Brasilonema sennae CENA114: one gene and its partner. The protein of the gene in region 2 binds, or shares a complex with, the protein of the main gene of each other region. Links are inferred from orthologs where the notes say so. Each region holds a gene or a part of one and is shown on either strand. Other genes may lie near its edges.

Region 1 (15,315 bases), 1.5 Mb from region 2 along the record:
TGAGACCAGGTAGTTTTCAAACGCTAGATGCAAAAGCTTTGCGGTTGGTTGGTGGACCAAGTTCTCCACCAGTTCCCGATGGAAAAAATAATTTAGTGTACTTTTTGGAGGAGACTAAGCAGGCAGATGTCTTTTTGGCTTATTACACGAGTGCACTATCAGCCTTGAAAATTGCACCTGACCTGCAAGTGGTGGAATTACCAGACAATCTCGCAGTCAAAGCCGATTATGGACTGACTGTACTCAAAGATGCCAATCCTGACGGGAAGAAGCTTGCTGAATATATCCTTTCTCCTTTTGGACAAAAGATTCTGACGAAATATGGATTTAGTTCAGAATCCTTGGTTTCCGTTCCTGAATCCCAGAATTGGGGCGGTATGGTTCTTGGTGTTGGTATCGCCTTAGTTCTGAAGAAAACATCAGCATCTTCTAAAAAACGAAAACTCAAAAAAGTTGCTACTTGCCACGACTAGAGTCATTAGACTTCTTATCATCCGCCTTAGCATCTTCCAAAAAGCGAACACTCAGGAAAGTGGCTATTTACTGTCACTATAAGCGAATTTTTAACAATTACAGAGGTATGTTTTATGCGTTTTACTCGTCGGATCGCAATTGTGTCTTTAACACTGTCCATATTGGGATTTTGGCAAGCGACTTTCGCTTCGCCAGGTAACCATTCTCTTTTAAAATCAGAGAAAACACCAGCACCGTGGGAAGAAAATGCGTGCCCAGGCGGTGTTTCTCAGACATTGCGCTTGGGTGGTGAAGTCAACAATCCGACAACCTTCGACTTGCAAAAGCTTATAAATTTGCAAGAAAATTTAAAAAACCAAAACCCAGCAGTCGTGACCGAAGTTACTGTGTCTTTCCAAACAGGATCAGGTCCGAGAACAGAAACATACTACGGAGTCCCTTTGTGGGAGTTAATTAATAATGAGATTTCTTCAGGGGGACTTAAAGCTGGTAATTCCGGTCAAAATCCTAAAAACGCTTTCCTGCGACAGTACGTTCTTGCTGAAGCCACTGACTGCTATGAGGCGATCGTAAGTATTGGTGAAATTCAACCCAACTTTGAAGGCAAACAAGTGCTAGTTGCATTTGCAAAAAAAGCAAGCGATGGTAGCATCCAATATTTGACAGATACAGATGAGGGATTTGCTCGTCTAGTGGTTCCTGGTGATAAAGCAGGAGGACGTTATGTCAGCAACGTTAGAAACATCCTAGTACTTTCTGGTCCTGCTTCCCCTTTAAAACCCAAATATTTCCGGCAGCCTTAATCCACTTTAATTTCTCTGAATAAAAGCAGACTTTATCTAAATCAAAAGAACCCCAGAATGTAGTGGTTCTATTTAATATGATGTCCGCTAAATAACCCATAAGAAAAATCTCTCTATTTCTTGGCGTCTGGTACGTTTTTGTGTGAGATTATATTCAGGGTATTTAAGCGGACATCATATCAGTAGTCAAGCCAGACTTCGGTAGAAAAAAAGTCGTCTAATCAACAGAAACCATCACATCTGATGCTTTGATGATGGCGTAAGCTTCTTTTCCTTCGTGAAGTGTCAACTAGTCTGAGACTATTGTTATATGTAGGTTTTCGGCTGTTTATAAGATACTGGGTGAATTCTTTTTTAGGCAAAGTTAGCCAAGCGCGTATGTTTTGGTTCGGTTGCTACTCAAGGGCGAGTGCTGTGTCCTAACGTGACGGATATCACAGTAAGTATCCATTTTCGTACGAAAAAGAGCACTCAGTGATACGTAACTTGTGCTGTATAACAAATTTGATTACTGTTTGGTGACTTGCTGCTTCAATTCTTCTAGCGATCCATGTTCTTTTATGGCGTTGCTGATTTGAAGTATGAATTCAGTTTTGTCATGCTGAATGTAGCGAGCGCGAAATGTAGACGCGAACGCGAACGCTTCACTTCGTTACGCTCAAAATGACAATTCATACCCTGATTCAGCAACGCCTCTTTTATGAAGTCCGTATCGCATGATTGCGTCACGCTCCGCGTATCGCATGATTGGGCAGCTTCTGCATCGTTGCCCGATAACCGCAGTGAATTCCACTCCTTTGATGCAAGACTCAAAAATTTAACCGGGTTCCTATATAATATGATAAGTTTATTTGGTTGGAGATTTAGCAATCTTTCACCGAATTTCACTTAATTTATATATGTGGAGAAAAATCATGATCGATCAGTCTTTGTTGAAAGATTTAGAGCAGTTTCAAGAATTATCTGAACAAGAAGCTAAGGAAGTGAGTGGTGGTAAAAGCTCTGTCATCGATGTTAAGTATACCAATGTCGGTGCCTGTCCTGCCTGTCGTTCCGGATTTGATCCAAAGGTGACTAATCAGTATGACGGTATCATTAAGAAGTGAATTAAATAAAGAGCAGCTTTTGTAGGATGAGTTACGAGTAGTGCTAACGCACTTTATCCAATAAAAGTTTTGCATTTTATTTCATGAATCATCCTTACTAGCCTATCTGTAATAGTTAGTGGGCAGATATTTTCAATAGTAGATAACTTCTACTAACAATTTGAACAGCGGTGACAGTAATAGGTGCATTTACTTGGAATGAGTGGTGAATAACGGAGTGGTTTTCAATTACATCTGAGTGAGATTATCACTTCGCTATCTTCATTTATTTGGCGATGCGCGACCACCTCATCTGATATTAGAGATAGCAATTTTATGCTTGCACTAGAACAGGAACCAAAGGACTACGCTAACACTTTGTCTGCTCTTCCCAAACTCGGCGTCGGTCTTTCATTTCAAGCACCGCTGCAAAGTTTTGTAGAAGCTCACTTGGACACCTTTGATTTTTTAGAGATTATTCCAGATACCCTCTGGAATGATTTGGGTTCTAGTGCGGCTCCTCGCTACCAAGAAAATCGAAAAACTCAGGGATTTTTAGAATTTCTTGCAAAACACAAGCCGATTATTGCTCATAGCATCGGGCTGTCCATTGGTAGCGCAGACTGGTTTGATCGTGTACATGTAGCCCAGATTGCGAAATGGCAGCGACAGTATCACTTCCCTTGGCACAGCGATCATTTATCCTTTAGTCGCTTAGCGGATGCATCTAATCATCTTATCGATGTGGGGCTTACCATGCCAGTTCCCTATGATGCAGAAGTCCTGGATCTGCTTGTAGAGAGGGTAAATCATGTCCATAAAGAAATCTCAGTGCCTTTCCTGCTGGAGAACAATGTCTATTATTTTGAGATTCCCAGCCAAGAGATGAGTGAAGCAGAGTTCCTCAATCAACTTACAGCTCGAACTGGCTGTGGGCTTTTACTCGACCTTCATAACGTTTATGTCAATGCCTGCAACCATAGTTTTGATCCTTGGGATTTTCTTAGCAACCTTGACTTAACCAAAGTGGTAGAAATCCATCTCGCAGGCGGAATGATGATGGAAGGTTTCTATCTAGACGCTCACTCAGGAGTTTGTCCAGAAGCAGTTTGGCAACTACTGGAGGAACTTCTGCCCAAAGCCCCAAATGTAGCTGGTATTGTCTTTGAAGTCTTTGGGACACATTACCATCGCATGGGACCTGAACTGCTCAAACAAGAACTTAGTAGGGCTAAAACGATTTGGAAAGCCAGCCGATAAAGGAATGATTTTATGACACTTGTAGGTTTTCAACAGGCTTTATCCGAATTAGTGATGTCTTCAGAGTTTTGCTTGCAAGTTTTGACGAGTCCTGATTTAGCTCTAGGGGCATTTGATCTAACTCCCCTAGAACATCAGCGCCTAGTATCTTTGGCTCAGACGCCTGGGCTTGGCATCGGTAGAATGCTTCATCGTTCATTTCGTCTTAGCATGCTGGTAAATCTCTTGCCCAAAACCTGCACAGTGCTAAATACTCAGAATCTCAACCAGGTATTCAATATTTACTGGCAAACACAGCCGCCGCGCAATTTCTACTACCAGCAGGAAGCCGTCCGGTTCGGGGAGTTCTTGATCGCACAACTTGAGCAAGGCACCATCCAGAATGAATTTCTGGAAGAAATTTTGCGTTTCGAGATCTCCGTGCTTTTTCTAATGAGATTTATACCTGAACAGGTAGCTGGCAATAACAGCTTAAAACTAGGGGTTTCAGAGGATTTCTTTCCTAATTTGAATCCTCAATATCGCATTGTCCTTTTTCGGCATGAGCCTGATAGTCTGCTCACAACCTTGAATGAAGGTCGAGTGCCTGAATCTGGGCTTGAAGGTAATTACTATCTCCTTTTGACAATCTCTTCCACAAATCAGTTGCAAATCAAGCCAGTAGGATCTCGACTTGGTGAGATCCTATTGGCTTGTAATGGTCAGCGTAGCGTATCGCATCTATGTACACAATTATCTTTAACACTTCAAGACCTAGAGATATTAGCTGAAAGAGGCTTTCTCAGCTTCCATCACCAAGCATCGATACTGTCAGCATCTGACTTTTCCCGTTAAGTATCGCAACTCTTCCCTTCGGGGAAGACCTCCGGTCTCGCTGCGCTTTAGACCTCGCTTGCGTGCGCTTTGCGCATACGCCAGTCGCCTGGGCGTGGGAAACCCCTCCGTAGGCATGTGGCGTCCGGACTGCCTCACCCCGGTACTGGCTCCCCTACACGCCTTTGAAACTTGTGTCACAGCAATTCCGCAAGGGAAAATTGTCGCTGACGGTCTAATTCCTGAAGTTGCTGTTTTTCTTGGTAGAAAATTTTACAATAAGATTCCCATTTTTCCGGCTCAGCTTCTGGATCGATTTGCTCAAAGACTTCACATAAATGACGATAGCGCTTTTCACGTAGCACCAGTTCAATGCAAGCAGTGGCTGCTTGAATCAACTTATCATGACGTGAGATGATTTCCTTTTGTGTTTTCTCATTTAAATGAAATAAGTGAGATACCAAACTCATTTCTTCTGGAAACTCTAGACATCTATCTTGCACCATTGATATCAAATCATCGTCAATCCCAGAGGAAATCTCTAAAATTTGCCGCCACAAAAAGCGGTGATGAGAAAGACTAAATTGCAAATCTCGCTCGTCTAAAACATCAACTATAGCCCCACGATATACTGGATAGTGCAAGTAAATTTGCAACAATAAAGCCTCTGCTATTGGTAATAAATTGCTTTCACTCTTGTCGAGACTTTGCTGTCTTTCTACAGGTTGCTGTTTGATAACTGGTGTTGGCTTACGAAATGCCCTAGTAGGAGCAATTTGTGTCAGAAGATTTTCTACTCTTAGGGATATCAGTCTGGTATCTCCTAAACTGAGGATTTCAGCGCAGTGGGAAATGTAATAGTTAAGTGTATCACTGTTAGCTATATTTTTCAATAGCTTTAGCATCTGCCCAGACACTTGTTGGAAATCAGCAGCCTGTTTCAAGTCACGCTCTTTTGTCATTTGCTGAATTTGCCAATCTAACCAAAGTGGAGCATTTGCTAATAATTGTCTATAATCTTCTGGTTCACGTCCTTGCAAGTATTCGTCAGCGTCTTTGCCATCAGGTAAATTAAGAATCTTAAGCTGGACTTCACCTTTATATGCGAGTTCGGCAATTTCTCCAATTGCTCTTTGTGCGGCGTTTGTCCCAGCTTTATCAGCATCAAAGTTGAGGACTAACTGTTTGGAGTCGGTGTAGCGTAGGACTTGCCGAACTTGTTCTATGCTAAGAGCAGTGCCAAGGGAGGCGATCGCATTATTTATCCCGGCTGCGTGGAGAGCGATCGCATCAAAATATCCCTCCACCACCACAGCTTGATCCTGTTGGGAAATCCCTGCTTTTGCTTTATCAAGGGCAAACAAAGTTTTCCCCTTGATAAAAACTTCTGTTTCCGGTGAATTCAAATATTTAGGTTGTTCATCACCTAAACTTCTGCCACCAAAGCCAATGACACGTCCGAGAACATCGTGGATGGGAATGATGACGCGATCGCGAAACACGTCATAATAACCACTCGCTTCCTTACGTGCCTTAATCAAACCTGCTTTTTCTACCAGTTGTACTGGGTAGCGTTTGTCCTCAACTAAATAACGGTAGAGTGTTTCCCAACCTGCGGGCGCATATCCGATACCGAACTGCTGTATTGTTTCTTCCTTCAGTTGGCGTACCGATTGCAAATATTGTAATGCCTTCTCTCCCGAACTCGCCTCAACCAGGGGAGCCTCCGAAGGACGCTTCTGTCCATTATACCTGAGAGCGTGTTGATAAAACTGTGCCGCCGCAGCGAGAACTTCATATAGTTGTTCGCGCAAAGACAACTGACGCTGCAACTCTTGCCTCTGTTCTGGTTCTAGCGTTCTCACTGAGACTTGGTAACGCCGCGCCAAATCTAATACCACTTCAGCAAAAGAGCGCTTCTCCAACTCCATGAGAAACTTGATAGCATTGCCACCAGCTTGACAGCCAAAGCAGTAGTACATCTGCTTAGTTTGGCTGACAGTGAAACTGGGACTTTTTTCTGAGTGAAAGGGACACAAACCTACATGGTCTTTTCCGCGCTTGCGTAAGACAACCTGTTCTGAGATGACATCGACAATGTCAGCTCGTTGTTTAACTTCTTCAATTGTGTCCGGATGCAGGCGGGGGATGTGCATACTAAATTAGGAGTCAACAGTCAAGAGTTACAAATGATTGATCATTGACTGTTGTCTATAGACTAACGGTTCTGATGAATATTATATTCTTGATGCCAATCCAAGAATGACGCATCAGAATCGCTCATTGTTAATTGTATAACAGGAAATACTGAAAATGGGACGCATTTTTCTTTCAGCAGCTCACGGAGGCAAAGAAGCAGGAGGAATAGATCCAGGCTCAATTGCTGGTGGGACAACCGAAGCCAAGGAAATGATTATGCTGCGGGATTTGATCATCACCGAACTCAGAGCGCGTAATTTTGAAGTTTTGGCAGTTCCAGATGACTTGAGCGCCCAACAAACTATCGCTTGGATAAATTCTCGCGCTCGTCCAAAAGATGTTGCCATAGAAATTCATGCTGATGCTGCGAGCAATCCTTCTGTACGTGGGGCAAGCATTTTCTACATTGCTAACAATGATGAACGCAGAAATCATGCCGAACTGCTACTGGTGGGACTGTTGCGTCGTGTTCCTCAGTTACCAAATCGGGGAGTCAAGTCAGACTCAGCAACAGGTTTGGGGCGTTTGGCGTTTTGTCGTCAGACATCAGTTGCTTCTTTGTTGATGCAAGTTGGCTTTCTTACTAGCCCAGATGATCGCGCCTTGCTGCAAACTCGCCGCCGCGACTTTGCCTTAGGAATTGCCGATGGAGTTGCATCTTGGAGTCGTACTATTGATCCTGGTTCAGCTGTGGAAACAGACTCAACATATCCGGTATTTAGTATCAATATTAATGGACAACTTTATCCAGAGAAAGGGATACTCATTAACGGTAATGCTTATATCCCCATTGACTTGGCGGATCGCTTGCGGATTGATTTATCCAAAGCGCCTAATGTCCGCCGCGTGACTTATCGCCGAGTTGTTTTCCTCAAAGCCGTTGAACTGCGCGACTTTCATCTTTCTGTCGTATGGGATAGTGCAACTCAGACTCTAAATTTGCGCTCGATCGCCCAAATTCCACTTGGTCAAATTGACAAGATTATGTCATATGGTCATGCATCAGAAGTGCAGTTGCAGTTATTTCTGAGAAACAATAATGAAAATGCGATCGTGCAGTTTCCCGACTTGCCCAAACTCTACCGCGAAGAAGCGACAATAGAAGGAGTGAGTCATGACATTGCTTTCTGCCAAATGTGCTTAGAAACTGGATTTTTACACTTTGGTGACGATGTCAAATCAGAACAAAATAACTTTGCAGGTTTAGGGGCTATTGGTGGTGCACCAAACGCAGCGTCGTTTGAAAGTGCCAGACTTGGTGTTCGGGCGCACATCCAACACTTGAAAGCTTACGCCAGTTTGGAACCACTGGTGCAAGAACTCGAAGATCCAAGATTTCGCTTTGTGACTCGCGGTATTGCTCCATCAATCGAACAACTTTCGGGACGTTGGTCTGCCGATTTGGAATATGGTAACAAAATTATGGCAATGCTCAAACGGCTTTATGAGTCAGCAGGGCTATTCTAAGTGCTGAGATCCTAGCACCACAAACAAATTGTTCTCCGCAACCGTCGTACGTTTGCGGTTGAAGGAGATCACTTTGAGGAATTTTTGCACAGGAAAAAAGTAGTGGCGGGCGCTCTGCGCCATCGCGGTTGCTGGGAGTTGACACTCCCAACCGTCTACTTTCTTTGGGTTGGCTTGTTGCCCAAGGTGGCTCCCCAGTAAAAATAGAAGAAAATATGTTCACATATAAGAAGCTTTTTCTTGAAATCAAGATTTGGTGAAGATTATCTTTATTTCCGTAAATATCTATTAAAGAGTGGGCACAACATGACGATTTGTATTGTCATAGATGTTATGGTTTACTTGACTATAGAAACATTAATCTCTTAGCAAAACTAAGTATCTTTGGCTATGTTCAAAGTATACACAAATAACTACATATAGGTTGTTAGTATGTACTATTGTCTACTTGTTTCTATCACCTTTTTCTAGTCCTTCACAAGAGGAATAAAAGCTTCGACTTATCTCGACTTCGCTCGATACAAGTCGCTCAGCTTTAAGGAAATGGCTTATTAATGGCAACAGTAGAGGAACGTTTTTTACAATCATTTATCTGTAGTTATAAAAATAAAATCAATATTTTTGCTAGAAGTCTAATGTAGAGAGCAGCTGTGCATTTACTACAGTATGTGCAGTGACGAGTGAACTGTACGATGGAAGCTCAGAGGTCATTAGTATGTTTAAGCTAGGTTTTCTTTCCAAAATCCTTCTGACTCACATCCAGCAACCACTGCTAAAAGGAACAGTTTTTGTAGGGTATGAGCTAGTAGTTCCAAGAGTTCATGCCGTCAGGGTTCCTGGTGGTGTTACTCCCCCCTGAATTTTATAGATTTCAAAGGCTTTCTTGGTCAAGGTTAGAGGCGTGACCTCTACTCTACACAGCCTTGCAAGATAAAGAATTTTCATAATACACAACTTAGTACAGAACTGTATAAATTCGTAACAATTTTTAGTTGCGAATGTTCTAGGAATGCAGAGCTTCGCTTGATGATGAAATATCACAATTTCACGCTACATATAGGTGTGAATATGTAAACAACTGTACTTTGTTCAATACAAGAGTTTGTTCAGATACAGCAATACTAAATTGTTCGTGAACAACATTATTTTTTGTAATTGATCTAAATTCTTTGTGTCCTAATACAGTCAGGCGCATGCATCAAGGGACGCGTGCTTTACGGTTAGTTCAACAAAATTACATTCACAACCTAAATAGAACGCCTGTAGAGCAAAAGTAGTAAGTTCGTCAACATTGAAAAATGTGAAAGAAAGTCTTTGTTATGACTTCATTTCACAGTGTTTGATGCTTTAAACAGAATGTAACTAGTTTCAGATATGGCTTAATTCGCTTTTGCGACTTATTTACCATTGGTAGCAAAAAATCTAGTTTTATCCTAAAGCAAATATCTATACAAGTAGTTAATACTTATATATTTTGGTTGTCACCTACCATCGCACAAGTAATATTTCTAAGGACATCTCACCATAAAACGGGTTCGGAATTGGCTTAAAAGACAATTCATTTTCTTGCTTTGGCATAAATTTGATTTCCAAACTCTATTAATGATGAGTTGTACTAAACTGTTTTCTTACTTTAGAAAGACTTCTCGTATTCAAGGGTTTGTTAATATTAGGACAAAGCATTACTCTCTGTGAATAAAAAAATGAAAATTCCTTGATTTGGCTTTAGTTTTGTTACTGGTAGAGTTTGATGTCAAGACTGTCGTTTTAACTAGAAAAATCATTCTCTGACACTAACTTACATAAAATTTTTGTTTGAATACCTTGTTCCAAAGGTAGTTAAATACCTTCCTAATAGCATGAGTTTATTAAACAACTCGTGTTCATAATTTTGTGCGTCTAATTCTTAATCTTTAGCTCTTAATCATTTATCGTTACCAATGCAGCAAAATATCACTTACGAGTCTTCAAGTACTTATTCTGAAAAGCCTAGTAATCAGAGACTCCGTCTGGCTTACTTAGATGGTATACGTGGTTTGGCAGCTCTATATGTGGTTCTCGTTCATTGTTGGGAACCCAGTCTTGCAGAGGCTTTACAACCTGCTTTACTTTGGTTACCCATAGCAAAGTTCCTCAGATATGGAATTTTTGCTGTTGTTGTTTTTATTGTTCTTTCGGGCTACTGTTTGATGCTTCCAGTAGTTCGTTCTGATAAAAAATATTTCTCCGGAGGCTTACTAGGTTTCTTTAAGCGACGGATTCGCCGAATTTTACCACCATATTATGCTGCTCTAATCTTATGTTCATTAATAGGTGTATTCGTACTCTGGATAGAGCAAACTGCTAATTTAGGCTGGGATGAAGAAAGATTAAGTAACCTCAAAGGTTTGTTCTCTCCTTCATATTCTTTCAAAGATATACTTTGTTATCTCTTACTTCTTCAAAATTTCGGCAGTTCATATATTAATAAGATAAATGGTCCAACATGGACTGTTGCTGTAGAGTGGCAAATCTATTTTGTGTTTGCCATCTTTTTAATACCAATATGGCGACGTCTGGGCTTATTACCTACACTAACAATTGCCTTTGTTGTTGGAATTACACTTAACTATCTGATGGGTGAACTTTCTTCTACTGTTCATCCTTGGTTTTTAGGTCTTTTTGCTTTGGGAATGGCTGCAGCAGAAATCAACTTTTCACAAAAACCATTTTTGGTGCGGATGAAAAAATCATTACCTTGGGATAAACTTGCTGCTGTTTTTATTTGCTTTGGTTTTTTAACAGAGTGGATACGATTTAATTTGATACAAGAAATGCCGGAATGGGTGATCCATTACTTTATTGCTTTTGGCGCAGCTTGTTTTCTCATATACTGTACCAATTTCTTCATCAACGGTAAGCCACTTCCCCCTGCGGTGCGGTTCTTAGAATCACCACGGATTGTTGGACTGGGAGTATTTTCCTACAGCCTTTATATTATCCATGCTCCTATAGTTTGGCTTGTATTTCAAATTTTACTGAGTATGCACTTGTCTCCTTCAATGTTGGCCGTTAAATGGTTTGTGATCGGGGTTCCATTGTCAATACTTGTTGCTTACGTATTCTACCGATTCTGTGAGCGACCTTTTATGTCCCATCTTCCAGTTAAAGTGAAGTCTCAAATGTGAAGGACTCAGTCTATTTTACGTTTTTTAAGGTTGACCTACTTAACAGCGAATAATACTAAGCAGGAGATTGCCAAAAACTTGTAAATTTTGGGACAATAATATTGATTGGTTAAGATCAGCAATTCTTCTTCTAGGCTGATTCAAAAAATATCCAGTTATTCTATCATAAACGCCATCTATGACACCAGAGACAGTCCTAGCGGAAGTTATAGAAAACGTGTTTGTAGCCAACAGTAAACCAAAGGATGTGTTTGCTGCATTACTACCAGCGGTGTGCGACGTGTTGCACACTGATCGCTGTTTTCTTCACCTGCGAAATCCACACACCAGGACGTATCAAAATTTCTGTTGGCGGCGTAGCCCTGAGATTCCCGATACGAGTACGAATGGCTGGGAGGCAGAAATTGAGTGGGAGCGGGAAGATCCAATGTTTGCAGCAGCCCTCCGTGCGGCTCCCTCTATCTTTGTAGAAGATGTTGATCTAGCCAGTTCAGATGTATTAAACATTGATTTTGAGCGGAAATACTTTGGACATCGAGCATTGATTCACGCTCACCTGTGCCAGGATGGGTTACTGTGGGCAATTCTACAACCTTGTATTTTCGGGCATCCCCGAGTGTGGGACGAATTCGACCGATCTTTCATTCATCAGGTTCTAGAAAAGCTGAAACCATTTGTGCTTTCTTATGTGCGAGATGTTGAAGTTTAACTTAACAGACCAGGGATCGGAAGAATTATCTTCCTACCAGTCCTCAAACCCTGGTGGAAGCGACTACAGAGGAGAGTTTGAAAAAAGAGATTCCGGTTTATTCCGTTTTCTCGCTACACAACTAATCATCTGAGTTTGACATAGCTTATATCAAGTTCGCCTAATCACTTATAAATCGCGCATTCACCCCACCCGCCCTATTGGCTACCCCTCTAGAGTCCCCTCACGAGAAAGTAAAATACCTACCCTTGTGAGTGAAAGGGGGATGGGAGGGTTAGGCAGGGGTAGTTTTTTTATAAGTGTTCATCCGAAGATGATATTACACATTTGGGATGTTCCCTGGATGATCACTAATCAGAGCCGAACAAACGTCCACTCCAAAGTTTTTATCGGTGCTGTTTGAAGTGCTTGCGTGAGTTCATCGTTACTATCAAATTTCAGTTGCTCTAGGTAGCAAGCTTCCACATTAACAGTAAACTTCTCTTCTAGGAAAAGCCACGGTTGTACTGTAACATTCCCATCGTCAGACTGTACCACATCATAGCGCTTGCCGTCTGGCAGAGTTGCAATTTCTAACGCACGTTCATTAGCAGGTAACACACGGTTGCAGAGGATGAGTGAAAGGCGATCACACCACTGAAAAAACTCATAAGCTTCCACAGCTTTATCCTTTGTAATATTCAACTCATGACGCCATTGCTCGTGATTCTGGAGTTGTTCGTCTAAAAAGCTATCCAATTCTGGTGATTCTCCACGCTTACTCTCATAGAGAAAGCTCATATGCATGGAAATCAGCATAGCAACCCATCGTCCGCGATATCTGGCATTTTGCGTGTGTCGTCGTACACTATTTACATCAGTTCCCTTGGCTAAGGTAAAATCTAGCGGTGCACCAGCTTCAGTGAGGTGATTGCTTTCCCATTCCTTTTCCAAATCGTCGTGATGGGAAATAGCAGCAATTGTCTCTAACCAACGCAACGGGCGCTTTTCTGGGTGCCAATGTCCCGCTATTTGAGCTGCAAGTAAAGCATGGGCGCGATGGTAAATAACTTCCCAACCCTTCTCGTGTAGATTAGCAATCATAAATTAGGTTTAAAAGCTCTTGTAACATTTATTTTCTTTTTGATTTTGCACTTATCCAAACTCGAAATTCATCCCTCAACAGCACGACAAAAATCTTCCTATGAATAGATTGACAGCCAAAGATTGGGTTCTCATCACACGGCGACTGACTCCTTACCTTTTTTTACTCCCTGCCCTGCTTATCCTGGGATTAACCGTCTTTTGGCCTGCACTACAAGCGTTTTACCTCAGCTTTACCCGCTACGAATATGATTTAACTCAGATGCCCCAATGGGTAGGTTTTGCTAACTTTCAGCGCTTGCGCAAAGATCCAGTTTTTTGGCAAACTTTATTTAACACCTTAATCTACCTTGTGGGTGTTGTACCAATCTTAGTCATCGCCCCCTTAGCACTGGCAATTTTAGTCAATCAGAAACTGCGTGGAATGAACTGGTTTAGAGCCGCATACTATACACCAGTCGTGATTTCAATGGTAGTCGCGGGGATTGCTTGGAAGTGGCTGTATGCAGAAAATGGCTTACTCAATCAATTACTAAAGGGTATTTTCCCAGAAGGAATCCCCTGGCTGACGAGTCCCCGCTTCGCTTTATTTAGCGTCATGGCTGTGACGGTATGGAAAGGATTAGGCTATTACATGGTGATTTATTTAGCTGGGTTGCAATCCATCCCCAGTGACATCTACGAAGCTGCAGCAATTGATGGCTCAGACGGTATCCGTAAGCATTGGGATATTACTGTACCTTTGATGAAACCATACATAGCTCTAGTTACTGTGATTTCGGCCATTTCTGGCACCAAAGTGTTTGAAGAAATCTACATCATGACGCAAGGTGGACCACGCAATAGCTCTAAAACAATAGTTTACTATTTATATGAACAAGCATTTAGTAATTTGGAAATTAGCTATGCTTGCACAATTGGGTTAGTGCTGTTCCTCATCATTTTGGGGCTATCCGTTGTACGATTAGCGATTGATCGACAGGGCGGTGATAATATAACAGCATGATCAGGACTTACGCGACCTTAATGCCTTATCTGTCGCAAACATTTTTTAAATTGGTATAATTATTTACTCTACATAATGCCAAATCAAAAGCAAACTGTTGTCTTTAACGAAGAACGCGCCTCTACCTACGACGAAAGAGTGGCTAAGGTTGCTCCATTGCGCGACACACTTCATTTACTGACCCGCCTAATCCTTTGTGAGCTTCCTTTTGATGCGCGGATTCTTTGTGTAGGTGTAGGAACTGGCTTGGAATTGATTTATCTCGCCCGTGAATTTCCACAGTGGCAATTCACAGCGGTTGAGCCTGCGCCTGCAATGCTTAACATTTGTCGTCAGCAAGCCGAAGCGTGTGGAGTTGCATCACGTTGTACATGGCACCAAGGTTATCTCGATTCTTTGCCCGCCTCGGAGCCGTTCGATGCGGTGACTTGCCTGCTGGTTTCGCACTTCTTTATGCAGCAAGAAGAGCGGCGCAACTTTTTCAGTCAAATTGCTTCACGACTTCGCTCTCAGGGATACTTGGTTAGCGCGGACTCGGCTTGCGATATGTCCACTTCCTCATATCAAAGCCTTCGTGAGGTTTGGACTCGGATGTTGAAGTATGCCGAATACCCGGAGCAAGATATCCAAAAATTCCTTGACTCTCATGGTCGGGATGCTGCTGTGCTACCACCTCAGGAAGTCGCGTCGATCATCGCATCCAGCGGCTTTGATGTTCCTGTATTATTTTTGCAAACTCTTTTTATTCATGCTTGGTATGCAAGGCGACTATGACAAGATTAAAAGTTTTCAACAGCAGCCTAACAATGCTTAATTTGATAGATTGTTTGACCAGTATATCGCGCTAAATCTTTGAGAGAGCGATCGCCCTGTACCAGTTGCGTCAGTCATAATAATACACGTGTACTATAAGAGAGCGATTCCTAGCCCCTAAGAGGGGCGGCACTCTCGGACGGAGAGCTACTCCCTAAGGGGGCGCTACGCAAACGCTTAACGCCTGCCAGTTGCGTAAGTCCTGGGCAAGTCTCCTCGGTTGTAGCAACTGCGGAACAAATGGATGCAGATAATCCTGGTTTAAATTTTCCGGCTCCTCATGGGAGGGGCGAGCAAATTTCGACCAGAAAGCCGTTATTGTCGCGTAGATACCCGACAAGCTGTCCCCAAGGCTTGCGTTCCGGCTTTTTGACTTCCACCGCACCGGCGCTAATAGCTTTTTGAAACGCAGGCTCGACGTCTTCTGTCACCAGCA
Region 2 (15,346 bases):
CTTCTTGATATTGTTTTAAATTAAAGTCGGGGATAATTCCGGCAGTCTCTGTTGTGTTTTCTGCGATTTTTTCAATATTTTGGGAATCCAGAATCGCTCTCAGTTCAGATGAGTCCTGAATAATTGCTTTAACTTTTTTTACGTAACGCTTACCAAGCTTTGTCCAATCAAATTCGCTTGGCAAAGCTAACAAATTCTGTTCGTTCCAAATCTTTTTTAACTTTATTGTATTTAGAGCATGACATTCATCATGAAAAGGAGTTCCCAGTATTTCTTTAACTTTTTTCTCATTCAGGAATTTTTGTAGCGGTTTGTTATAATCCCTAACTTGGTTATCAGGAATGTCAGCATCTTGTAACTCTTGCTGCACGAGTGACAAAAACTCTTTAAGTGCTTTCCCAGCAGCAATATCTATTTCTTCTTTTTTTAGTTTCTCTAAAATCTGGCTGGGGATAGCTTTCAATACATCTTTGAGTATATCTTTTAATAAATCTTTGCCTACATCTTGGGCAAATTGTTTCATCACTGGTTGGAAGAGGAACCCAACAGCAGTACTAACTCCCCAAGCGGTTAAAAAGTCTATAGGCATAATACTCGTGTTTGTTCAGTTATTGATTAAGAATATATACACCTGATTGAGTCATGTTTCCTGATTGTCACGTAATTTTTAGCAATAGGACAACCTTAGGCGCATTTAGTAAAACAAATGTCAATAGTCTAAACATATTATTTGACGCAGGTTCTCGTCCGCCTAGGACTGTAAGTCCCAGGCTCATAGGCGAAGTCCATTAAAATGGACTAAGAGTGGAACTGATTTTTGAGTAAATTTAAACACTACTTCATATAAGCATTAATGGTCTACTCGTAATGACGTAAGACATCAGTTAAAACAGACTGGGTAGTCTTTGAGTCCGTTTTAACGGACTTTGACTATAAGCCTTGAACTTGAGTTCAAGGCGTACTAATCGGTGAGATGCAAAATTTGAGTTAACCAAGAGTCTGCGGATCTATCCCTAACTCACGCAATTTATCTGCCAGCCTTCGTGCTTGTTGTTCTGCTGCTTTTATCCGTTCTTCTGGCGTGGGATGCGGAAATTTCCGCACTTGAAACTTACTTGAGTGTTTGTTGGGGCGGAACTTTCACCTTCAGTTGTTCGATTATCACACATTTGATCCTTTGTGTGTGTTTGTCAGAATAGAGGTGTAGTCTATATTAATTATCCTTGCACCATAGGTCTATAAGGTAGATTTATGATAAAGGGGCGTTTGATTTGAAAAAAGTGATAGAAAGGAATTATGGACAGCAACAACAACTGGATGAAGCAGTTATTTACGATAGGTCTTGGAACAACGTCCTTGGTAGCAGACAAACTGCGGGAAGCGAGTGACCAACTTGTTAAGGATGGTAAGCTCGATCCTGAGCAAGCGAAGGCGGTTATGGATGACATGGTACAGCAGTTGAAGTCGGAGCAGGGAAATTTGGAGGGAACTATGCAACGACAACTGCGAAATATGCTACAGGACTTGGGGGTACCTCGTCAGTCGGAAATGGACGAACTGCGTGGTAGAATTGACCGTTTAGAGCGTCAAATGCGTGATTTAGAAAATAAGCTTTGGCGTTAAGGGTCGCTTTGTGGTTTACACTAAATTTTGTCCTACTGGTTATCCTAAAGTACCCAGAATACTGAGTAAGGAGGATTAATTTTGAAAGCGATTTTACTCAGCGTGGGTTTCATGCTGGTTTGTGTTTTGGCTCTGGTATTTGCGCAAATAAGCGGTAACAAACAAGATACCGCTGTTGCTAGCCAGTTGGTTGAAACAACACAAGCACCCATCCAGGTACAAGAAAACAATACCCTTATTGCGAGTAAAAATATGTCTGATGATAATGTCGTCACCACGCCCTCTGGACTTAAGTACACTGAGTTAAAACAAGGGACTGGCGCGACTCCTAAAAAAGGACAAACGGTTGTGGTTCACTACACCGGGACTTTAGAAGATGGTACCAAGTTCGATAGTTCACGCGATCGCGGTCAACCCTTTAGTTTTAAACTTGGTGTTGGACAAGTGATCAAAGGCTGGGACGAAGGACTGAGTACTATGAAAGTAGGCGATCGTCGTAAATTAATCATACCTTCTGATTTGGGTTATGGCGCTCGTGGTGCAGGTGGTGTTATTCCACCCAACGCTACTTTGATTTTTGATGTGGAGTTGCTGAAAATTCAGTAATGACTCATCGTTAGTAGTTTGTTGTTAGTTATTATCATAACTATTAATAACTTGCCACGAACTACTAATTCATTTTCAATAATCAGTTATCAGTCATCAATTGCTTGATAACTGTTAAGCGTTCCCTGTTCCCTGTTAAGCGTTCCCTGTTCCCTGATTTAATAATTATTCGGTCTGGCAAAATTTTTAAACTTCGTCAATTGTGGATCAAACAAGAGTTTAACAGTACCTGTTGGACCATTACGGTGCTTAGCTATGATCACCTCAGCAATTCCTCTATCTGGGCTATCGCTGTTATAGTAATCGTCTCTGTACAACATAATAACTAAATCCGCATCTTGCTCAATACTTCCACTTTCTCTCAAATCAGATAACATGGGACGCTTGTTCGTACGTGATTCTACTCCTCGACTCAACTGAGATAAAGCAATCACTGGAACACTTAATTCACGCGCTAAACCTTTAAGACTTCGGGTAATTTTTGATAGTTCTTGCACGCGGTTATCGCCCCCTCCTTCCATTAATTGCAAGTAATCTATAATAATTAGTCCTACTTCTGTATTTAATTCTGTTTGCAAACGCCGCGCTTGACTTCGCATTTCTGTAACTGTAATATTTGGCGTATCATCAATATGAATTGGCATATCAGAGAGCATACCAATCGCACGACTTAAAGGTTCCCATTGAGTTTGGCTAATGCGTCCACTCCGCAAATAACTCGTTTCAATTCCCGCCTCACTTGCTAGCAACCGCTGCGCCAGTTGTTCTTTTGACATTTCTAAGCTGAAGATAGCAACTGGTAATTTATATGAAGCAGCAATGTTATGAGCAAGATTGAGACAGAAAGCGGTTTTTCCCATTGAAGGACGACCAGCAACAATAATCAAATCAGAACGTTGAAAACCGCTAGTCATACCGTCTAAATCATAAAAGCCGCAAGGTATTCCCGGTAGGGCGATACCTTGATGGCGAGTTTCAATATCTTGGAAAGTATTAATCAGGGTGTTAGAAATGTGAACCAGACCGACTTGGGGACGTTCTTGAGTGATACCAAAGACTTTTTGTTCTGCTTGATCTAAAACAGTTGGTAACTCAGTTTCTGTCTGATAACCTAGATGCACAATTTCATTTCCAGCTTTAATTAATCGACGCCGCAGGTATTTTTCCATAATTAAATCTGCTAAGGCATCGATATTAACGGCTGACACTGTACGATCTACTAGTGAAACTAATTTATTTCTACCGCCAACACGGCTTAGCATATCGTGGTCGTTTAGCCAATTTATGACTGCAAGCAAGTCTGTAGGTTTACCTTGAGTGTGTAACCTGACAGCGGCGTGATAGATATCTTTATGAGCGTTCAGATAAAAGGCTTCTGGAATCAGGCGATCGCTCACTCTACTTATCGCTTCCGGATCTAGCAAAATCCCCCCCAATATTGCTTCTTCCGCCTCAATGTTTTGGGGAGGGAGGCGATCCATACCATGACCTTGAAAGTTAAGTTCTTCAGACATAAATAATAAGTAGAAATTTTAGATTTGATATTATTTTTAAATTTTTCATCTTATAAAGTAAAATATACATTTTTAATATGTGTCCTGTTTGAATCGTTTCCACCCGTTGAGATGAATAACTGATATAAAAGTAAATATTCCATACGTGGGGTTCGTTAATGTAGTGTAACGCACCATGTTAGCAGTGTGTGGAGATAGCAAAATTAACATAATTTAAAATATGCTCAGAAGATGTTTGGAAAGTCTTAAGGAGTAGACAAATTGTCGTATATCCACTCTAAACCTCCTCAAAAGGGGAGCGTAAGCAGTACGGTTTGGTTAAGGGGTAAAGGTGCTTCCTTCTTGTTTTAACCCTTGCTTTTTAACTTTTTCCCAACGAGCGGAGCGTGAATTAAGTTGTGCTTATCCAAACCGTGTTGGGAGCGTAAACGCCGTTCGAGGTTCCCTGGTTGAGTGCGACTGGCGTCAACAACGCCTCAATCTGTGCATGTGGCGTCCCGTCATAGCCTTTGTTGATTTAGGGGAATATTGAAGGTCCAGGTATGAAAACAATACTTCTAAAACATCCTCTGAGAGTGAATATAGCGCTTCTGGTGTTGAGTGCCGTAACACGTGCTGTAGTGAAAGTACATGCACTTTCACATTATGTAATTCAAATGAGAAGCGCTATATTTTCATCAGTTATCAAAGAATCATATATTAAATTAATATTAAATCTTAAATAATAAGATAGCAATTAGCTTCATTTATACTTGTGTCATTTTTTGTTTAAACTAGACCTATCATTTTTAGCTAGTAAATACACGGTATTTCTTATAAAGAGTTATTAAACTATACAAAAAAATACAATCATTTTTTTGTGTGAATATTGAATCCAAAATGATTACTACTTCAGTCTTAAGCTTTTCAATAAATTTTTGAGTATATATGACAACTTTTACAATATAAACGGTCATGATATTTTCATCATACTAAACTAGTGTCTTTTTTTACTTTTTGTGTTATAATATATCTCTATAACAAGACCTGAATTGAGTTAAATAGTGTAGTAGTATTTTAAAAAATGTAGTTTTAAAGACGCAATTTACGCAGATAAATAAAGTAAATTAATTGTCTATCTTTGTCTGTCTATCTTACGCGACTTTACCCTGGCTTGCGAGAAGCTGCGCTTCTCATGCTACAGCCCTATGACTGTTCTTTTAGTCACCAACAGGTGGTAAATCCGTTAAGGAAGGCTGTCTCACCGCCTTTTAAGTATATAAAATGTATTTTATTTGACATCAGTCAAATTTGTGGCAAGGATTGTAAGAGAATCTCAAGAATTCGGGATTAGTAAGGGGGTTTTTTTAACATGTTGAGTAACCAATTTCAACGATTGGAGCAAGAGGATGATATTCTTTTTTTAGGAGATCAAATTTTTAATGCAGTTCAAATAGTTAAGAAATTCCTTGAATATTTTGAGCCAAAGGGAAATGATTTAAATTTTTCTTGTCAAGACAAGTTTGTTAAAAAATATTTCAAAAAGAGAAATGTAACAGGTATATTTAATCGAGTTGAGTGGGAATTTTACCTGAGATCAGAAATACAATGTGAACTGCTTCTTCCCAATAAAAATCGTAGACAAAAAGGGAAACTTGAAATTAGGGTTACTTTAGAATTTTCTTCATTAAACAAACAATTCTCATCTGTCAATGATGGTGGAAGCCTATCTCATTCTCTATCAATCACAGATAGTAAGACTTCAAAAGATTTTGAGATAAAAGTTTCGTTAGATTTCTATCCTGAGGAAAGATTGCTAGAGGAAATTTCTCACCAAGAAAAAACCACAGAGTCAGGATTGAGAAAATGGCCTAGGGAGACGCTGCGCGTAAGTCCTTTTGAGATAGATGCTCGTAAAAAAGGTATACACGAATACGGTATACACGAATACCTAGCGTCTCTCTAGGAGATGCAAAAGGACTTTTATACAACTGGTTTAGCCATAGTTGTGCTTAAAGAGGATAACTGATATTCTGTTATCCTCGATATGCTGTTTTTATAGGTCAAAATTTGCCTAATTCTTGAGCTTAGCAACGGGTGGATTTTTCTGTTGAGGTAAGTTGTGTTTCAGAAAGTCCCCTCGCAAACCGTAGCTAACTAATCCCATATACTCATAAAACATGAGCATTGCTTTTTTACTCGCAGTAAATTGCGATGGTATGGGAGTTGTATGGGACATGACTTCAAACCCTACACTTTTAAAAGTCAATAGCGAGCGCACCATATGAGGAGAATCTGTGACTAGCAGAATTTGCTTGATTCCGCGTGGTTGCAGGATAGATGCGGTGAACAGTGCGTTTTCCTTGGTGGTTTGAGAACAGTGTTCTTCGCCCAATGCAGCATCAGGAATACCTTTTGCTTTGAGTTGTTGGACAATTTCCGAACCATCTCCTAAACCACTGGCAAAAATGAATGGTGCCCGATGATTCCTCCAAAGTTCAGCTGCAACCTCAACCCTTGAATCTCTAAATGGTACGCCCCGTCCGAGTACAACAATTGCATCTGCACTTGTACCAGGATCAGGGGGAATAAAAGTAACTAATCCTTTTTTTGCGACAGCGATGGTGAGTGGGAAAGTGGCAGAAAAGTAAACCACGAGTAACACAGTTCCCAAACCACTCCAAAAACGTTTCCAGCGCAGGCGTGGAATCATCCAAGGTAAAAAGACTAAAGTCAAGAGTGGCAATACAATAAATATTGGTGTCATTAGCCAGTGGGAGAGCGTTGATTTCAAGACAAGCCACTGACTAACTGAGCGATTGCACAAAGTACCCACCCCAAACATGTGAACACACAAAGCTTGGATAACCATTGAAGTGAACTCCACATACTGTAAAGGCACTTCTTGTCATCGTAGCTAAATCTTCATTTCATGAACTGTTAATTATGAACGCCTGCGTTTAGGGTAGTTAACAGTCTAAATCGAATAATAGAGTGGGAACGATTTTGCATCCTTCGGCTTTACATACACTCGCTGTTGCGCTTCCAACTTTAACTCGTCAAACCCTTCCCGCGTCAAATGAGCTATAACCATTTGCCCATCATCCAAAGTCAACTGTGCTTGCACTTGCCAACCCAAATGTATCAACCTACTAACAGTAGCTGATACTGTAGAATCGTTGGCGATCATTTCCACAATCACATCTTGCGGACGCAAAAATATTTCTGAATGTTAGGTGCCATATAATATCGTATCAGTTGCTGCCCGTAAGAAAGTTGTAGAACTTCTGGTTCTTCCACCTTCGACTTATAAGTCCCCCTATGTCCAGAGGAAATATCACAGATGCAGTTAAACACGTCTATTTTGGTTGAAGCAAATGCGAATCATCTTATATAGCAAGCCCGGTTGTCATTTGTGTGAGGGTTTGCAGGAAAAACTAGAACAGATACAAAACCTCAAGTTTGAGCTAGAAATCCGGGATATTACGACTCGTGAAGATTGGTTTCAAGCTTACCAATACCAGGTGCCAGTGCTTTTTTTAGCAAACGCTAGAAGTACAGAAGGCACACAGGAGCTACCTTTGCCTCGTCCCTCTCCTAGGGCAACAGTACAACAATTGGAAAATATGCTTCAGAAGTATTTATAACTAAGGTGTAGGCGAATATACTATACCCTAAACCGCTCTTTGTCGTTTCAATTTCTTCTTACCCAAAGGGTTGGGATGAACCCGGACAAAAACGGACAACCTTCTACAAAATCCTCACTAAAAACGACGAACTTGGAGCATTTTGAGGCGGTTATTGACGATATTTTCAACAATAGAACAGATCAACCGCCTCAAAATGCTAAGGTTGTCCGTTTTTGTCTAGGAAAAATGTAGCGGCAACATGGTGTTATTTTTACATTAAAAAGCGCTTGATAATTTTTTTAGCTCAAGCGCTTTTTTGTATAATTGTATACCAATTCACTTTTTGTGCAACATTTGAAACTCGCAACACTCTGCTGGTGAGACAAATTGCGAATATAACTTGTGCCAAACATATTGTGAAATGGTATCACTCCTTGCATTAATAAAGATTAAACTCATACCATGAAACGCGGAATTAGATGAGTGACAGTTTATCAACTGACCCTAGTAGATAAGTAGTTAATTTATCAAACTTCCTCCATCTTCTTGCGGAGACTGAGCGGTCTCATGTCAGTCCAAACTTCTTTGATGTAATCTAGACATTCTTGTTTGGGGCCACTTTTTCCAGCATCTTTCCAACCAAGTGCGTTGTCCCGGTCGGCGGGCCAAATAGAATACTGTTCTTCGTGATTGACTACAACTTTGTAAATTGTTGTGTCGTCTTTATCATCTTGATACATTTTTATCTCCGTTAATTTTGGTAAACTGGAATCTCGAACAAAAGTGTATTTTTACAAAACTCTTGCCATTCTGTTGTTACATTGTCGAAAATGATATTTTCGTCCTTGAAAATACCATGTGTGACGACATAGTTTTCTTGCAGATAAAGAAAGTCATCATCGGTTAGTTCTCTATTGATTTCGACTTCCTGACCATCGACTTGTTGCTTTTCTTTTCTTGTATTTTCTGAATGCTCAATCCACTGATTGAACTGACGTAATTTTTTTAGAGAGTAAGCTTTGCAGTATTTTCCCATTGTTGCCATAGTTTTACCTTCTTTTTATCCAGTTAATTAGCATTAGTAGATTTATTCGTGCGAAGTGTTACTCTGTGGGTTAATTATACACTTGCAGCAGGCTGCAAAAATGCCATCAGGAGCGATCGCCACCAGATCCAAATGAGTCTGTATGTGTAGTGACTCCGCAGGTATTTGTAATGTTGGACTGTTAAGTTATGGTGATTCCAGGCGTCGATAAACGACTGTTTGTGCATCTCTACCCATGCTTCGGCATCTTGTTGAGGTTTAACTTGGCGGAGGATAAAATTTGCTGGTAACTGCGCTTCTGGAATGGGTTTTTTTCCGCAATTGTAAATCAGTTTCGCTTTCATCAAAGCGAATTGTTAGACTAATCATCAATTCCTTTAAACAGCTTTTATGTTTCAGCCAATTTGTCAGAGGAAGTAGGCAAGAAACCTCCGTCTCGCAGTTCCCTTACACTATCCTTAACAGCCTGAATAATGCAATCAATATCTTCATCTGTATGGGCTGTGCATAGGTAACCAGTTCCATTAAAGAGGAGAATTCCCTTGTCGAACAAATGATAAATTAATAGATTCATAGTTTGCGATATAGCAGAATTCCCCGCTTCTTCAGAATTCCTTGAAGAAGCAGTACCGAATAGTGAGCCAAAATTCGCCATTCGGATGGGTACTTCATCTTCTTCAAAGTAAGTATTCAAAGCTTGGATGAATTGTGATGTGCGTTGATTCAACTGCTCTTGAAGGGCTGGTCCTTGAGTTTTAAGATGTCTAAGAACCGCTCTTGCAGCAGCCATAGCTAACGGATGCTTACAGAATGTACCTGCAAAAAACGTTGTTTTTGCTTGTGGGTAGGAAGAATCTCCATAACTCCAGATACCCCCATCGATAGCATCCATATAAGCAGCTTTGCCAGCGATGACTCCAATCGGCAAACCCCCACCAATAATCTTTCCATACGTCGCTATGTCTGCTTCAACGCCAAAATATGCTTGAGCACCACCCGGATGAATGCGGAAGCCGGTAACCATTTCATCGAAGATTAGGATGATTCCTAATTCTTTTGTTAATTTCCTCAGCTGTTGGAGAAATGTTTTGGGCTGTAAGTCCGGTCGGCTATTTTGTACAGGTACAACTAGAACAGCTGCCAATTCTTGCTCATGAGCTTTGATCGCTTCTAGTGATTGAGGATTCCCGTAATCTAAGACTAAAACATCTTTAACGATATTTGGCGGTACTCCAGGAGCAATTGGCACTGCACGTAAATTTTCGTCGTCTACGCTTTGTGCTTTAACTAGCGTTCCATCAAAATGACCATGATAGGAGCCTGAAAAGATGACAATTTTGTTGCGATCTGTTGTTGCTCGTGCCAAGCGTATCGCCGTCATAACGGCTTCTGTGCCTGTATTACTAAATGCTACCCGCTCCATCCCAGTGAGTTCAGAAATTAACTCTGCTACTTCACCAGCAAACTCTGATTGCGGACCAATCTGTATTCCTTTCTCAAGTTGCTCTGTCAGTGCTTCTTTGATAAAGGACGGATTATGACCAAAGAGATTTACGCCAAAACCCATCATGAGGTCTATATATTCGTTACCATCAATGTCCCATATCTTGGAACCCAAAGAGCGCTTGCCAACAATGGGATAGCATATCTCCTTCATCATTAGATTGAACCCATCTGACGCTCTTGGGTCAGCCAAAACTTGGCGACAGGCTTGCGTGAGTTGTTTTGATGTTATTGTCCGCTTGGTATAGCTGTTAATAAATGTTTCTAAATACTTCTGTTGATATGGATTAAGACCTTCAGTGGATAACAATTTTGTGGTTTGTGTCGAATCAATTTGTGATAATTTGTTTTGTACTGTAGATTCTTGTGTCGCCATAAGAGCTTATATCCTTTTTCAGTTTAAATTGCTAATACAATCAGATTTGTTGACATTTTGATTTCCAACCCCTATGAATGATGAGTCGTACTTAGCATTGACAGAATTATGAGTATTTTTCGAGAGTCATTACACCTGAATGTTACGCTGTAGACCATCTATAAAACCCTTTTGAATTAGATAAGAAAAGTAAGTACTTAGTAACTGATTATTTATTGGTGGACAGACGATAGAAGTACCAGCCAGTCCATTAAGTGTATTCTCGCAGGCAAAATGTAAAACTGCTGATGGAGATGTTTTCTCTTCAGCATTACTTGACGCAAAAAATGGTACTAATGAATACAAAGGATGTTTCTGTGAACTTTTAGTCATATTGAGTAACTCTGCTCGCCAATCTTCATAAGTCATCTGCTTAATTGGATAGCCTTGTGAACAAATCTGGTCGATAAGCATACTTGAGTGCAGAAGCTGGGGATTAACTAAGTGAAAAGCCTTTCCTAGGGATTTTTCCTGTCTCGATAAATGGACGATCGCTTTGCTTACATAATCCACAGGAACTATGTTCTCCCTAATGTCCCTATCTGGCACACTTCCCAGTTGGATACAGCCTATTATTAATCTGTACAAGAAGTCATTTGTATTAAATACACCAGTTTGGCTATGTCCTGATATACGTGATGGTCTATAAATACAAACAGGAAGCCCTCGCTCACCCGCAGTTTTTACTAATTTTTCGGCAACCCATTTACTTTGAGAATAACCATTAGAAAGCAGTTGACCATCATCAAGACTATCCTGCTCTCGAACTAATTTGACCCCAGAATAACCAACTGACGAGAAAACACTAGAAGCAGAAATGAAATGTACGGGCTTTGCTTTGATTTTACTTGCCAATCTCAGAACCTCTTGAGTACCTAACACATTGGCAGCTTTAAGAACAGAGTATGGATAAATATGATTAACCCAAGCCCCATTATGATAGATGACATCTATTTTACGTTCCATTAGTTGAAATTGCTCCTCTTCTAGACCGAGAAGAGGCTCAGATAAATTACCGACAACTGGGATAATTCTGGAACTTAGAGATTCATTCCAAAGTGAATAAGCTTTAAGGCAGCTTTGCAGCTTTTGCTTGGATTCGTCAACATTTTGAGAACGCACTAAGCAATAAATATCTGCTTTAGTTTGCTGTAGAAGTTCAGAAAGTAAAAATGCTCCTAAAAAGCCTGTTGCTCCAGTTAATAAAATACAAGCTGGTTCACTCACAGATCCATTGAAAGTTTCAGGAAAAATTGTGGGATCTAAAACGGCTTCAGCATTGAGATCTACAAAAGTTTTTGAGTTAACTGTGGGACTGCTTTCATAGGAGCAAATGTTCTCGATATTCTCTGCTATACCTGCCACAGTAGGTCTTTCTAACAAACTGCGTAAAGACACATCTACCTGAAAAATTTTTTGTACCTTAACAAGAAGCTGAGTTATTAGTAAAGAATGTCCTCCTAAATCAAAAAAGTTGTCATAGATGCTCACTCGCTCAACTTTCAAAACTTCAGCCCAGATTTCTGCCAGCATCACTTCTACAGGGGTGCGAGGAGCGACAAAGATTCCTGTGAACTCTGAGCGCACCTGCTCAGGCGCAGGTAATGCCTGACGATCCACTTTGCCATTGGGGGTCAGAGGTAGCTCCTTCAGGAGTACAAAAGCGGACGGTAGCATGTAATCAGGCAACTTTTCTTCAAGGAAATGGCGTAGTTCAGTTATTGTCAAAGCAGATTCTCGCTTAAGTACCATATAGCCAACTAAGCGCTTGTCCCCTCGTACGTCCTCTCGCGCTATTACCACACTTTCCCGCACCTGTGGATGTTGACTCAGTACCGCCTCAATCTCTCCCAATTCAATGCGGTAACCCCGGATTTTAACCTGGTGATCAAGCCTGCCAAGAAATTCAATGTTTCCATCGCTCAGATAACAAGCTGAATCTCCCGTTTTGTACAGGCGCATTCCTGGGTGAGCATCGCCAAAGGGATTGGGAATAAACTTTTCGCTAGTTAGAGCAGGCTGATTGAGATAGCCTCTAGCCAAGCCATCACCACTGATATAGACTTCACCAATAACGCAAATGGGAACAGGACGCAAATCAGAGTCAAGTATATATATTTGCGTATTGGTAATGGGGGAACCAATCGAGACTTGCTTTCTAGTTTGTTGAGAATGGTGAGACAGCGCTGAAGGAGGGTTTCCCTCCGTAGGCGACTGCGTTCGCGTAGCGTGCGCTTTGCGCTTACCCGAAGGGCAGTGATATACACTACTCCACACTGTTCCTTCTGTTGGTCCATACTCATTAAACAGAGATGTTTCTGACAACAATTGGTAGTGACGTTGCACCAACTCTGTTGGACAAGACTCACCCGCAACAATAACACTACGAAGTGATGTTAACTGCTCGGATTTTGTCTCCTCCAATAGGAGAGCATACAGAGAGGGAAGGCTTAATAAATGGGAGACATGATTTTGGACGATTAACTCTACCAGTTTTGGTATCTCCAGTTGTAAACCTTCTTGGGGAAGACAAAGAGTTCCTCCAGAGCAAAGTGTCCAAAAAATACCCGCAACAGAACTATCAAAAGCAAACGAAGAAAGCAATAAGAAGCTGGTAACTGTTTCTTGGTAATAAGTAATACGAGCAGTCGTTGAATGAACTAGATTTTGATGTGCAATCTGCACTCCCTTAGGTTTGCCTGTAGAACCGGAAGTGTAGATGACATAAGCCAAGTTTTCAGGACACGTCTTGAGTGCAGGATTTTCCTCACTTTCTTGAGCAATTGTTTCCCAATCTGTGTCCAAGCAAATCGTTTGGGCGTTGTGAGCAGGTAAACTTTCCTGTAATCGCTGCTGAGTTAATAATACTGGTGTTTGGGTATCTTCTAATACGAACGCTAAGCGCTCTTTAGGATAAGCTGGGTCGAGTGGTACATAAGCTCCGCCAGCTTTGAGAATGCCAAGGATACCAACAATCATTTCCAGCGCTCGCTCAACACAAATTCCCACCAGTACGTCTGGTTTAACTCCTAGTCGTTGTAGGTAGTGAGCTATTTTGTTGGCACGAATGTTGAGTTCACCATAGGTGAGTTTTTCGTCAGAAAATGTAACGGCAATATTGTTTGGTGTGCGCTCTGCTTGTTCTTCAAATAAGCAGTGAATACACTTGTCTTGTGGGTAGTCAGCTTGTGTTTGATTGAACTCGACGAGAAGTTGATGGAGGTGGCGATCGCTTAAAATTTCTAATTCACTAATCGCAGCTTCTGGATGATTTACCGCACTTTCTACTAACTTGTGAAATTGCTCTGCTAAACTTTCAATATCCTTTGCACAAAACAGGTTGGAATCATAATGAAATTCTGTACTTAGGAAATCATCCCTTTGCCGACAAGAGAGCTTTATTTTGAAACGCTCAATGCAGGTGTAACGCTTGTAAATTGAAAATGCTATATTATCTGCAAAATACTTTGGCTCTTCTGATTCAAAATCAAAGCCAAAAGGTAAAAAAGGCAAATTCTCTGATTTGGTATCCGATGATATTTGTTCCCAAGTAAAACCCTCCTGCCATTTGTAGATAGATTCTACAGATTCATGAATTTCCTGTAGAATTTGACGAAACCGTAAATTCTCTTGTAAATCACAATGCAGTGGTAAGTATTTAGCGAACAGCCCTAATGCTTTTTTTAGTTCATCATATTTCCTGCCATCAACAGCTTTGCCAACTATCATCTCCGATTGTCCAATAAGCCGCCAAAGCAGAATCAACCAGCAAGTTAAATAAAATATAGAAGCAGATGTATTATACTTCTGGGCTAATACTTCGATTTTTTCTATTAGTTCAGGTTCAATTCTTGAAATTACTAATTTAGGTTCAAATTTTGGTTTTACTGAAATAGAGTTTTCAAAAGGAAGCTGGAACTTTCTCAAACCAGAAAAGTCTTGCTTGCTCCAATACTTTCTTCCTACTGCCGTTTCTTCTGCCTCAAGTATTTGATTTTGCCATTCTGAAAAATCGGCGTATTGTAGTGGTTCTTCAGATAGTTCATCTGGCGCTTGTTCGGAATAAAAAATAGCAATCTCTTTTACGAGATTATTCAGGCTTGCATGATCTCCGCAAAGAGCGGGCAAACCAATAAAAAACAGATGTTTCTCTGGCGATAAACTTATAAGAGATGTCTGTAAAATTGAACCTTGTTCATAGTCAAAAGACAATTGGTTAAATTGCTGAAAGATTGCCTCAATCTTAGCTTCTTGTTGTTGAGGACTCAAACTACAAAGATTGTGCTTTGTTTCTAATTTTAACTTGCGGTTTTTAATGACCTGCACTGGAAGAGTCATGCCAGGCAGACAAGGAAAACAGGTACGGAGTATTTCATGGCGATCGACAATATCTTGTAATGCCAATTCTAAATTATTTATATTGACATGACCTTCAATTAAAATTGCACAATTACTACGATAAGCTTCACTTTGATCAAGTTGTTGCAGTAACCATAAATGCTCTTGCTGAGGTGAAAGTTGAAACCCCTCCATACTTTCTGCTTGCATATTTATACCTCTGTGTCAATTAAATGCCTTGGGGACTATATGGTTCAGCCATTCCTACTAAAATTTTTCTTGGAGGGACAAATGGCTTGCGAGCATGTATTGATAACATATTGTCCAGCATCAATACATCTCCTTTTTGCCAGGAAAAGGTGACCATTTCCTGTTGATAAGCTTCTCTCAAATGAGCTAACACTGATGGCTCAATTGGAGAACCATCCCCGTAATATGTGTTAGTCGGTAAGTCTTCTTCTTTTAAATTTGTCAACAACGAATCGCGTATTGTCGCTTCCAATGTGGAAACATGGAAAAAAGTAGCGTGATTGAACCAAACCATTTCACCCGTTTGAGGATGCTTGATAATAGCTGGTCCAACTTGTCTAGTTCTTAAGCGATCACCTTGTTTCCATTCAACCTCAATTCCGTTGCTTTGGCAATACTCCTCTACCTTTGTTTTGTCTGTTGTTTGAAATACAGTTTGCCAAGG

What was found.
Region 1: the proteins of dnaB (region 2) and dnaG are in contact, whole or in part, in a crystal structure (PDB 2R6A), measured with the Geobacillus stearothermophilus proteins. The link is inferred for Brasilonema sennae CENA114 from one-to-one orthologs. Residues at the interface, in WP_033016901.1 of Geobacillus stearothermophilus: Ser13, Glu15, Ala16, Gln18, Glu91, Leu92, Asp94, Ala95, Val96, Pro97, Thr98, Ala99, Ala100, Asn101, Tyr104, Tyr105, Ile108; in WP_049624496.1 of Geobacillus stearothermophilus: Lys456, Leu457, Leu458, Pro459, Ala460, Asn463, Ala464, Leu467, Leu535, Leu536, Ile537, Ala538, Gln544, Glu545, Asp548, Tyr549, His552.

The regions. Positions count from the first base shown.
Region 1 is NZ_CP030118.1:4,491,787-4,507,101, forward strand. Bases 4,113-7,063 are described here. They hold dnaG (DNA primase), read right to left. Parts: upstream 6,592-7,063; coding sequence 4,633-6,591; downstream 4,113-4,632. Other genes in these bases: DP114_RS18890 (hypothetical protein), read left to right, coding at 4,113-4,456; tftA (hormogonium tapered terminus morphoprotein TftA), read left to right, coding at 6,749-7,063. Also shown: DP114_RS18870 (molybdate ABC transporter substrate-binding protein), read left to right, coding at 1-473; DP114_RS18875 (hypothetical protein), read left to right, coding at 588-1,277; DP114_RS18880 (hypothetical protein), read left to right, coding at 2,192-2,383; DP114_RS18885 (MbnB/TglH/ChrH family RiPP precursor modification enzyme), read left to right, coding at 2,699-3,622; more of DP114_RS18890, read left to right, coding at 3,635-4,112; more of tftA, read left to right, coding at 7,064-8,101; DP114_RS18905 (hypothetical protein), read left to right, coding at 8,817-8,960; DP114_RS18910 (acyltransferase family protein), read left to right, coding at 10,042-11,268; DP114_RS18915 (GAF domain-containing protein), read left to right, coding at 11,447-11,977; DP114_RS18920 (DUF3891 family protein), read right to left, coding at 12,332-13,060; DP114_RS18925 (carbohydrate ABC transporter permease), read left to right, coding at 13,161-14,066; DP114_RS18930 (class I SAM-dependent methyltransferase), read left to right, coding at 14,142-14,840; DP114_RS18935 (VOC family protein), read right to left, coding at 15,158-15,315. UniProt on the Escherichia coli protein: RNA polymerase that catalyzes the synthesis of short RNA molecules used as primers for DNA polymerase during DNA replication.
Region 2 is NZ_CP030118.1:5,987,687-6,003,032, forward strand. What follows is about bases 1,566-4,547. They hold dnaB (replicative DNA helicase), read right to left. Parts: upstream 3,744-4,547; coding sequence 2,388-3,743; downstream 1,566-2,387. Other genes in these bases: DP114_RS25050 (phasin family protein), read left to right, coding at 1,566-1,623; DP114_RS25055 (FKBP-type peptidyl-prolyl cis-trans isomerase), read left to right, coding at 1,705-2,229. In the rest of the region: DP114_RS35330 (NACHT domain-containing protein), read right to left, coding at 1-589; more of DP114_RS25050, read left to right, coding at 1,297-1,565; DP114_RS25065 (KGK domain-containing protein), read left to right, coding at 5,095-5,688; DP114_RS25070 (YdcF family protein), read right to left, coding at 5,797-6,594; DP114_RS25080 (glutaredoxin family protein), read left to right, coding at 7,100-7,369; DP114_RS25085 (MbtH family protein), read right to left, coding at 7,879-8,091; DP114_RS25090 (hypothetical protein), read right to left, coding at 8,103-8,396; DP114_RS25095 (hypothetical protein), read right to left, coding at 8,471-8,740; DP114_RS25100 (aspartate aminotransferase family protein), read right to left, coding at 8,785-10,275; DP114_RS25105 (non-ribosomal peptide synthetase), read right to left, coding at 10,405-14,862; DP114_RS25110 (TauD/TfdA family dioxygenase), read right to left, coding at 14,882-15,346. UniProt on the Escherichia coli protein: The main replicative DNA helicase, it participates in initiation and elongation during chromosome replication. Travels ahead of the DNA replisome, separating dsDNA into templates for DNA synthesis.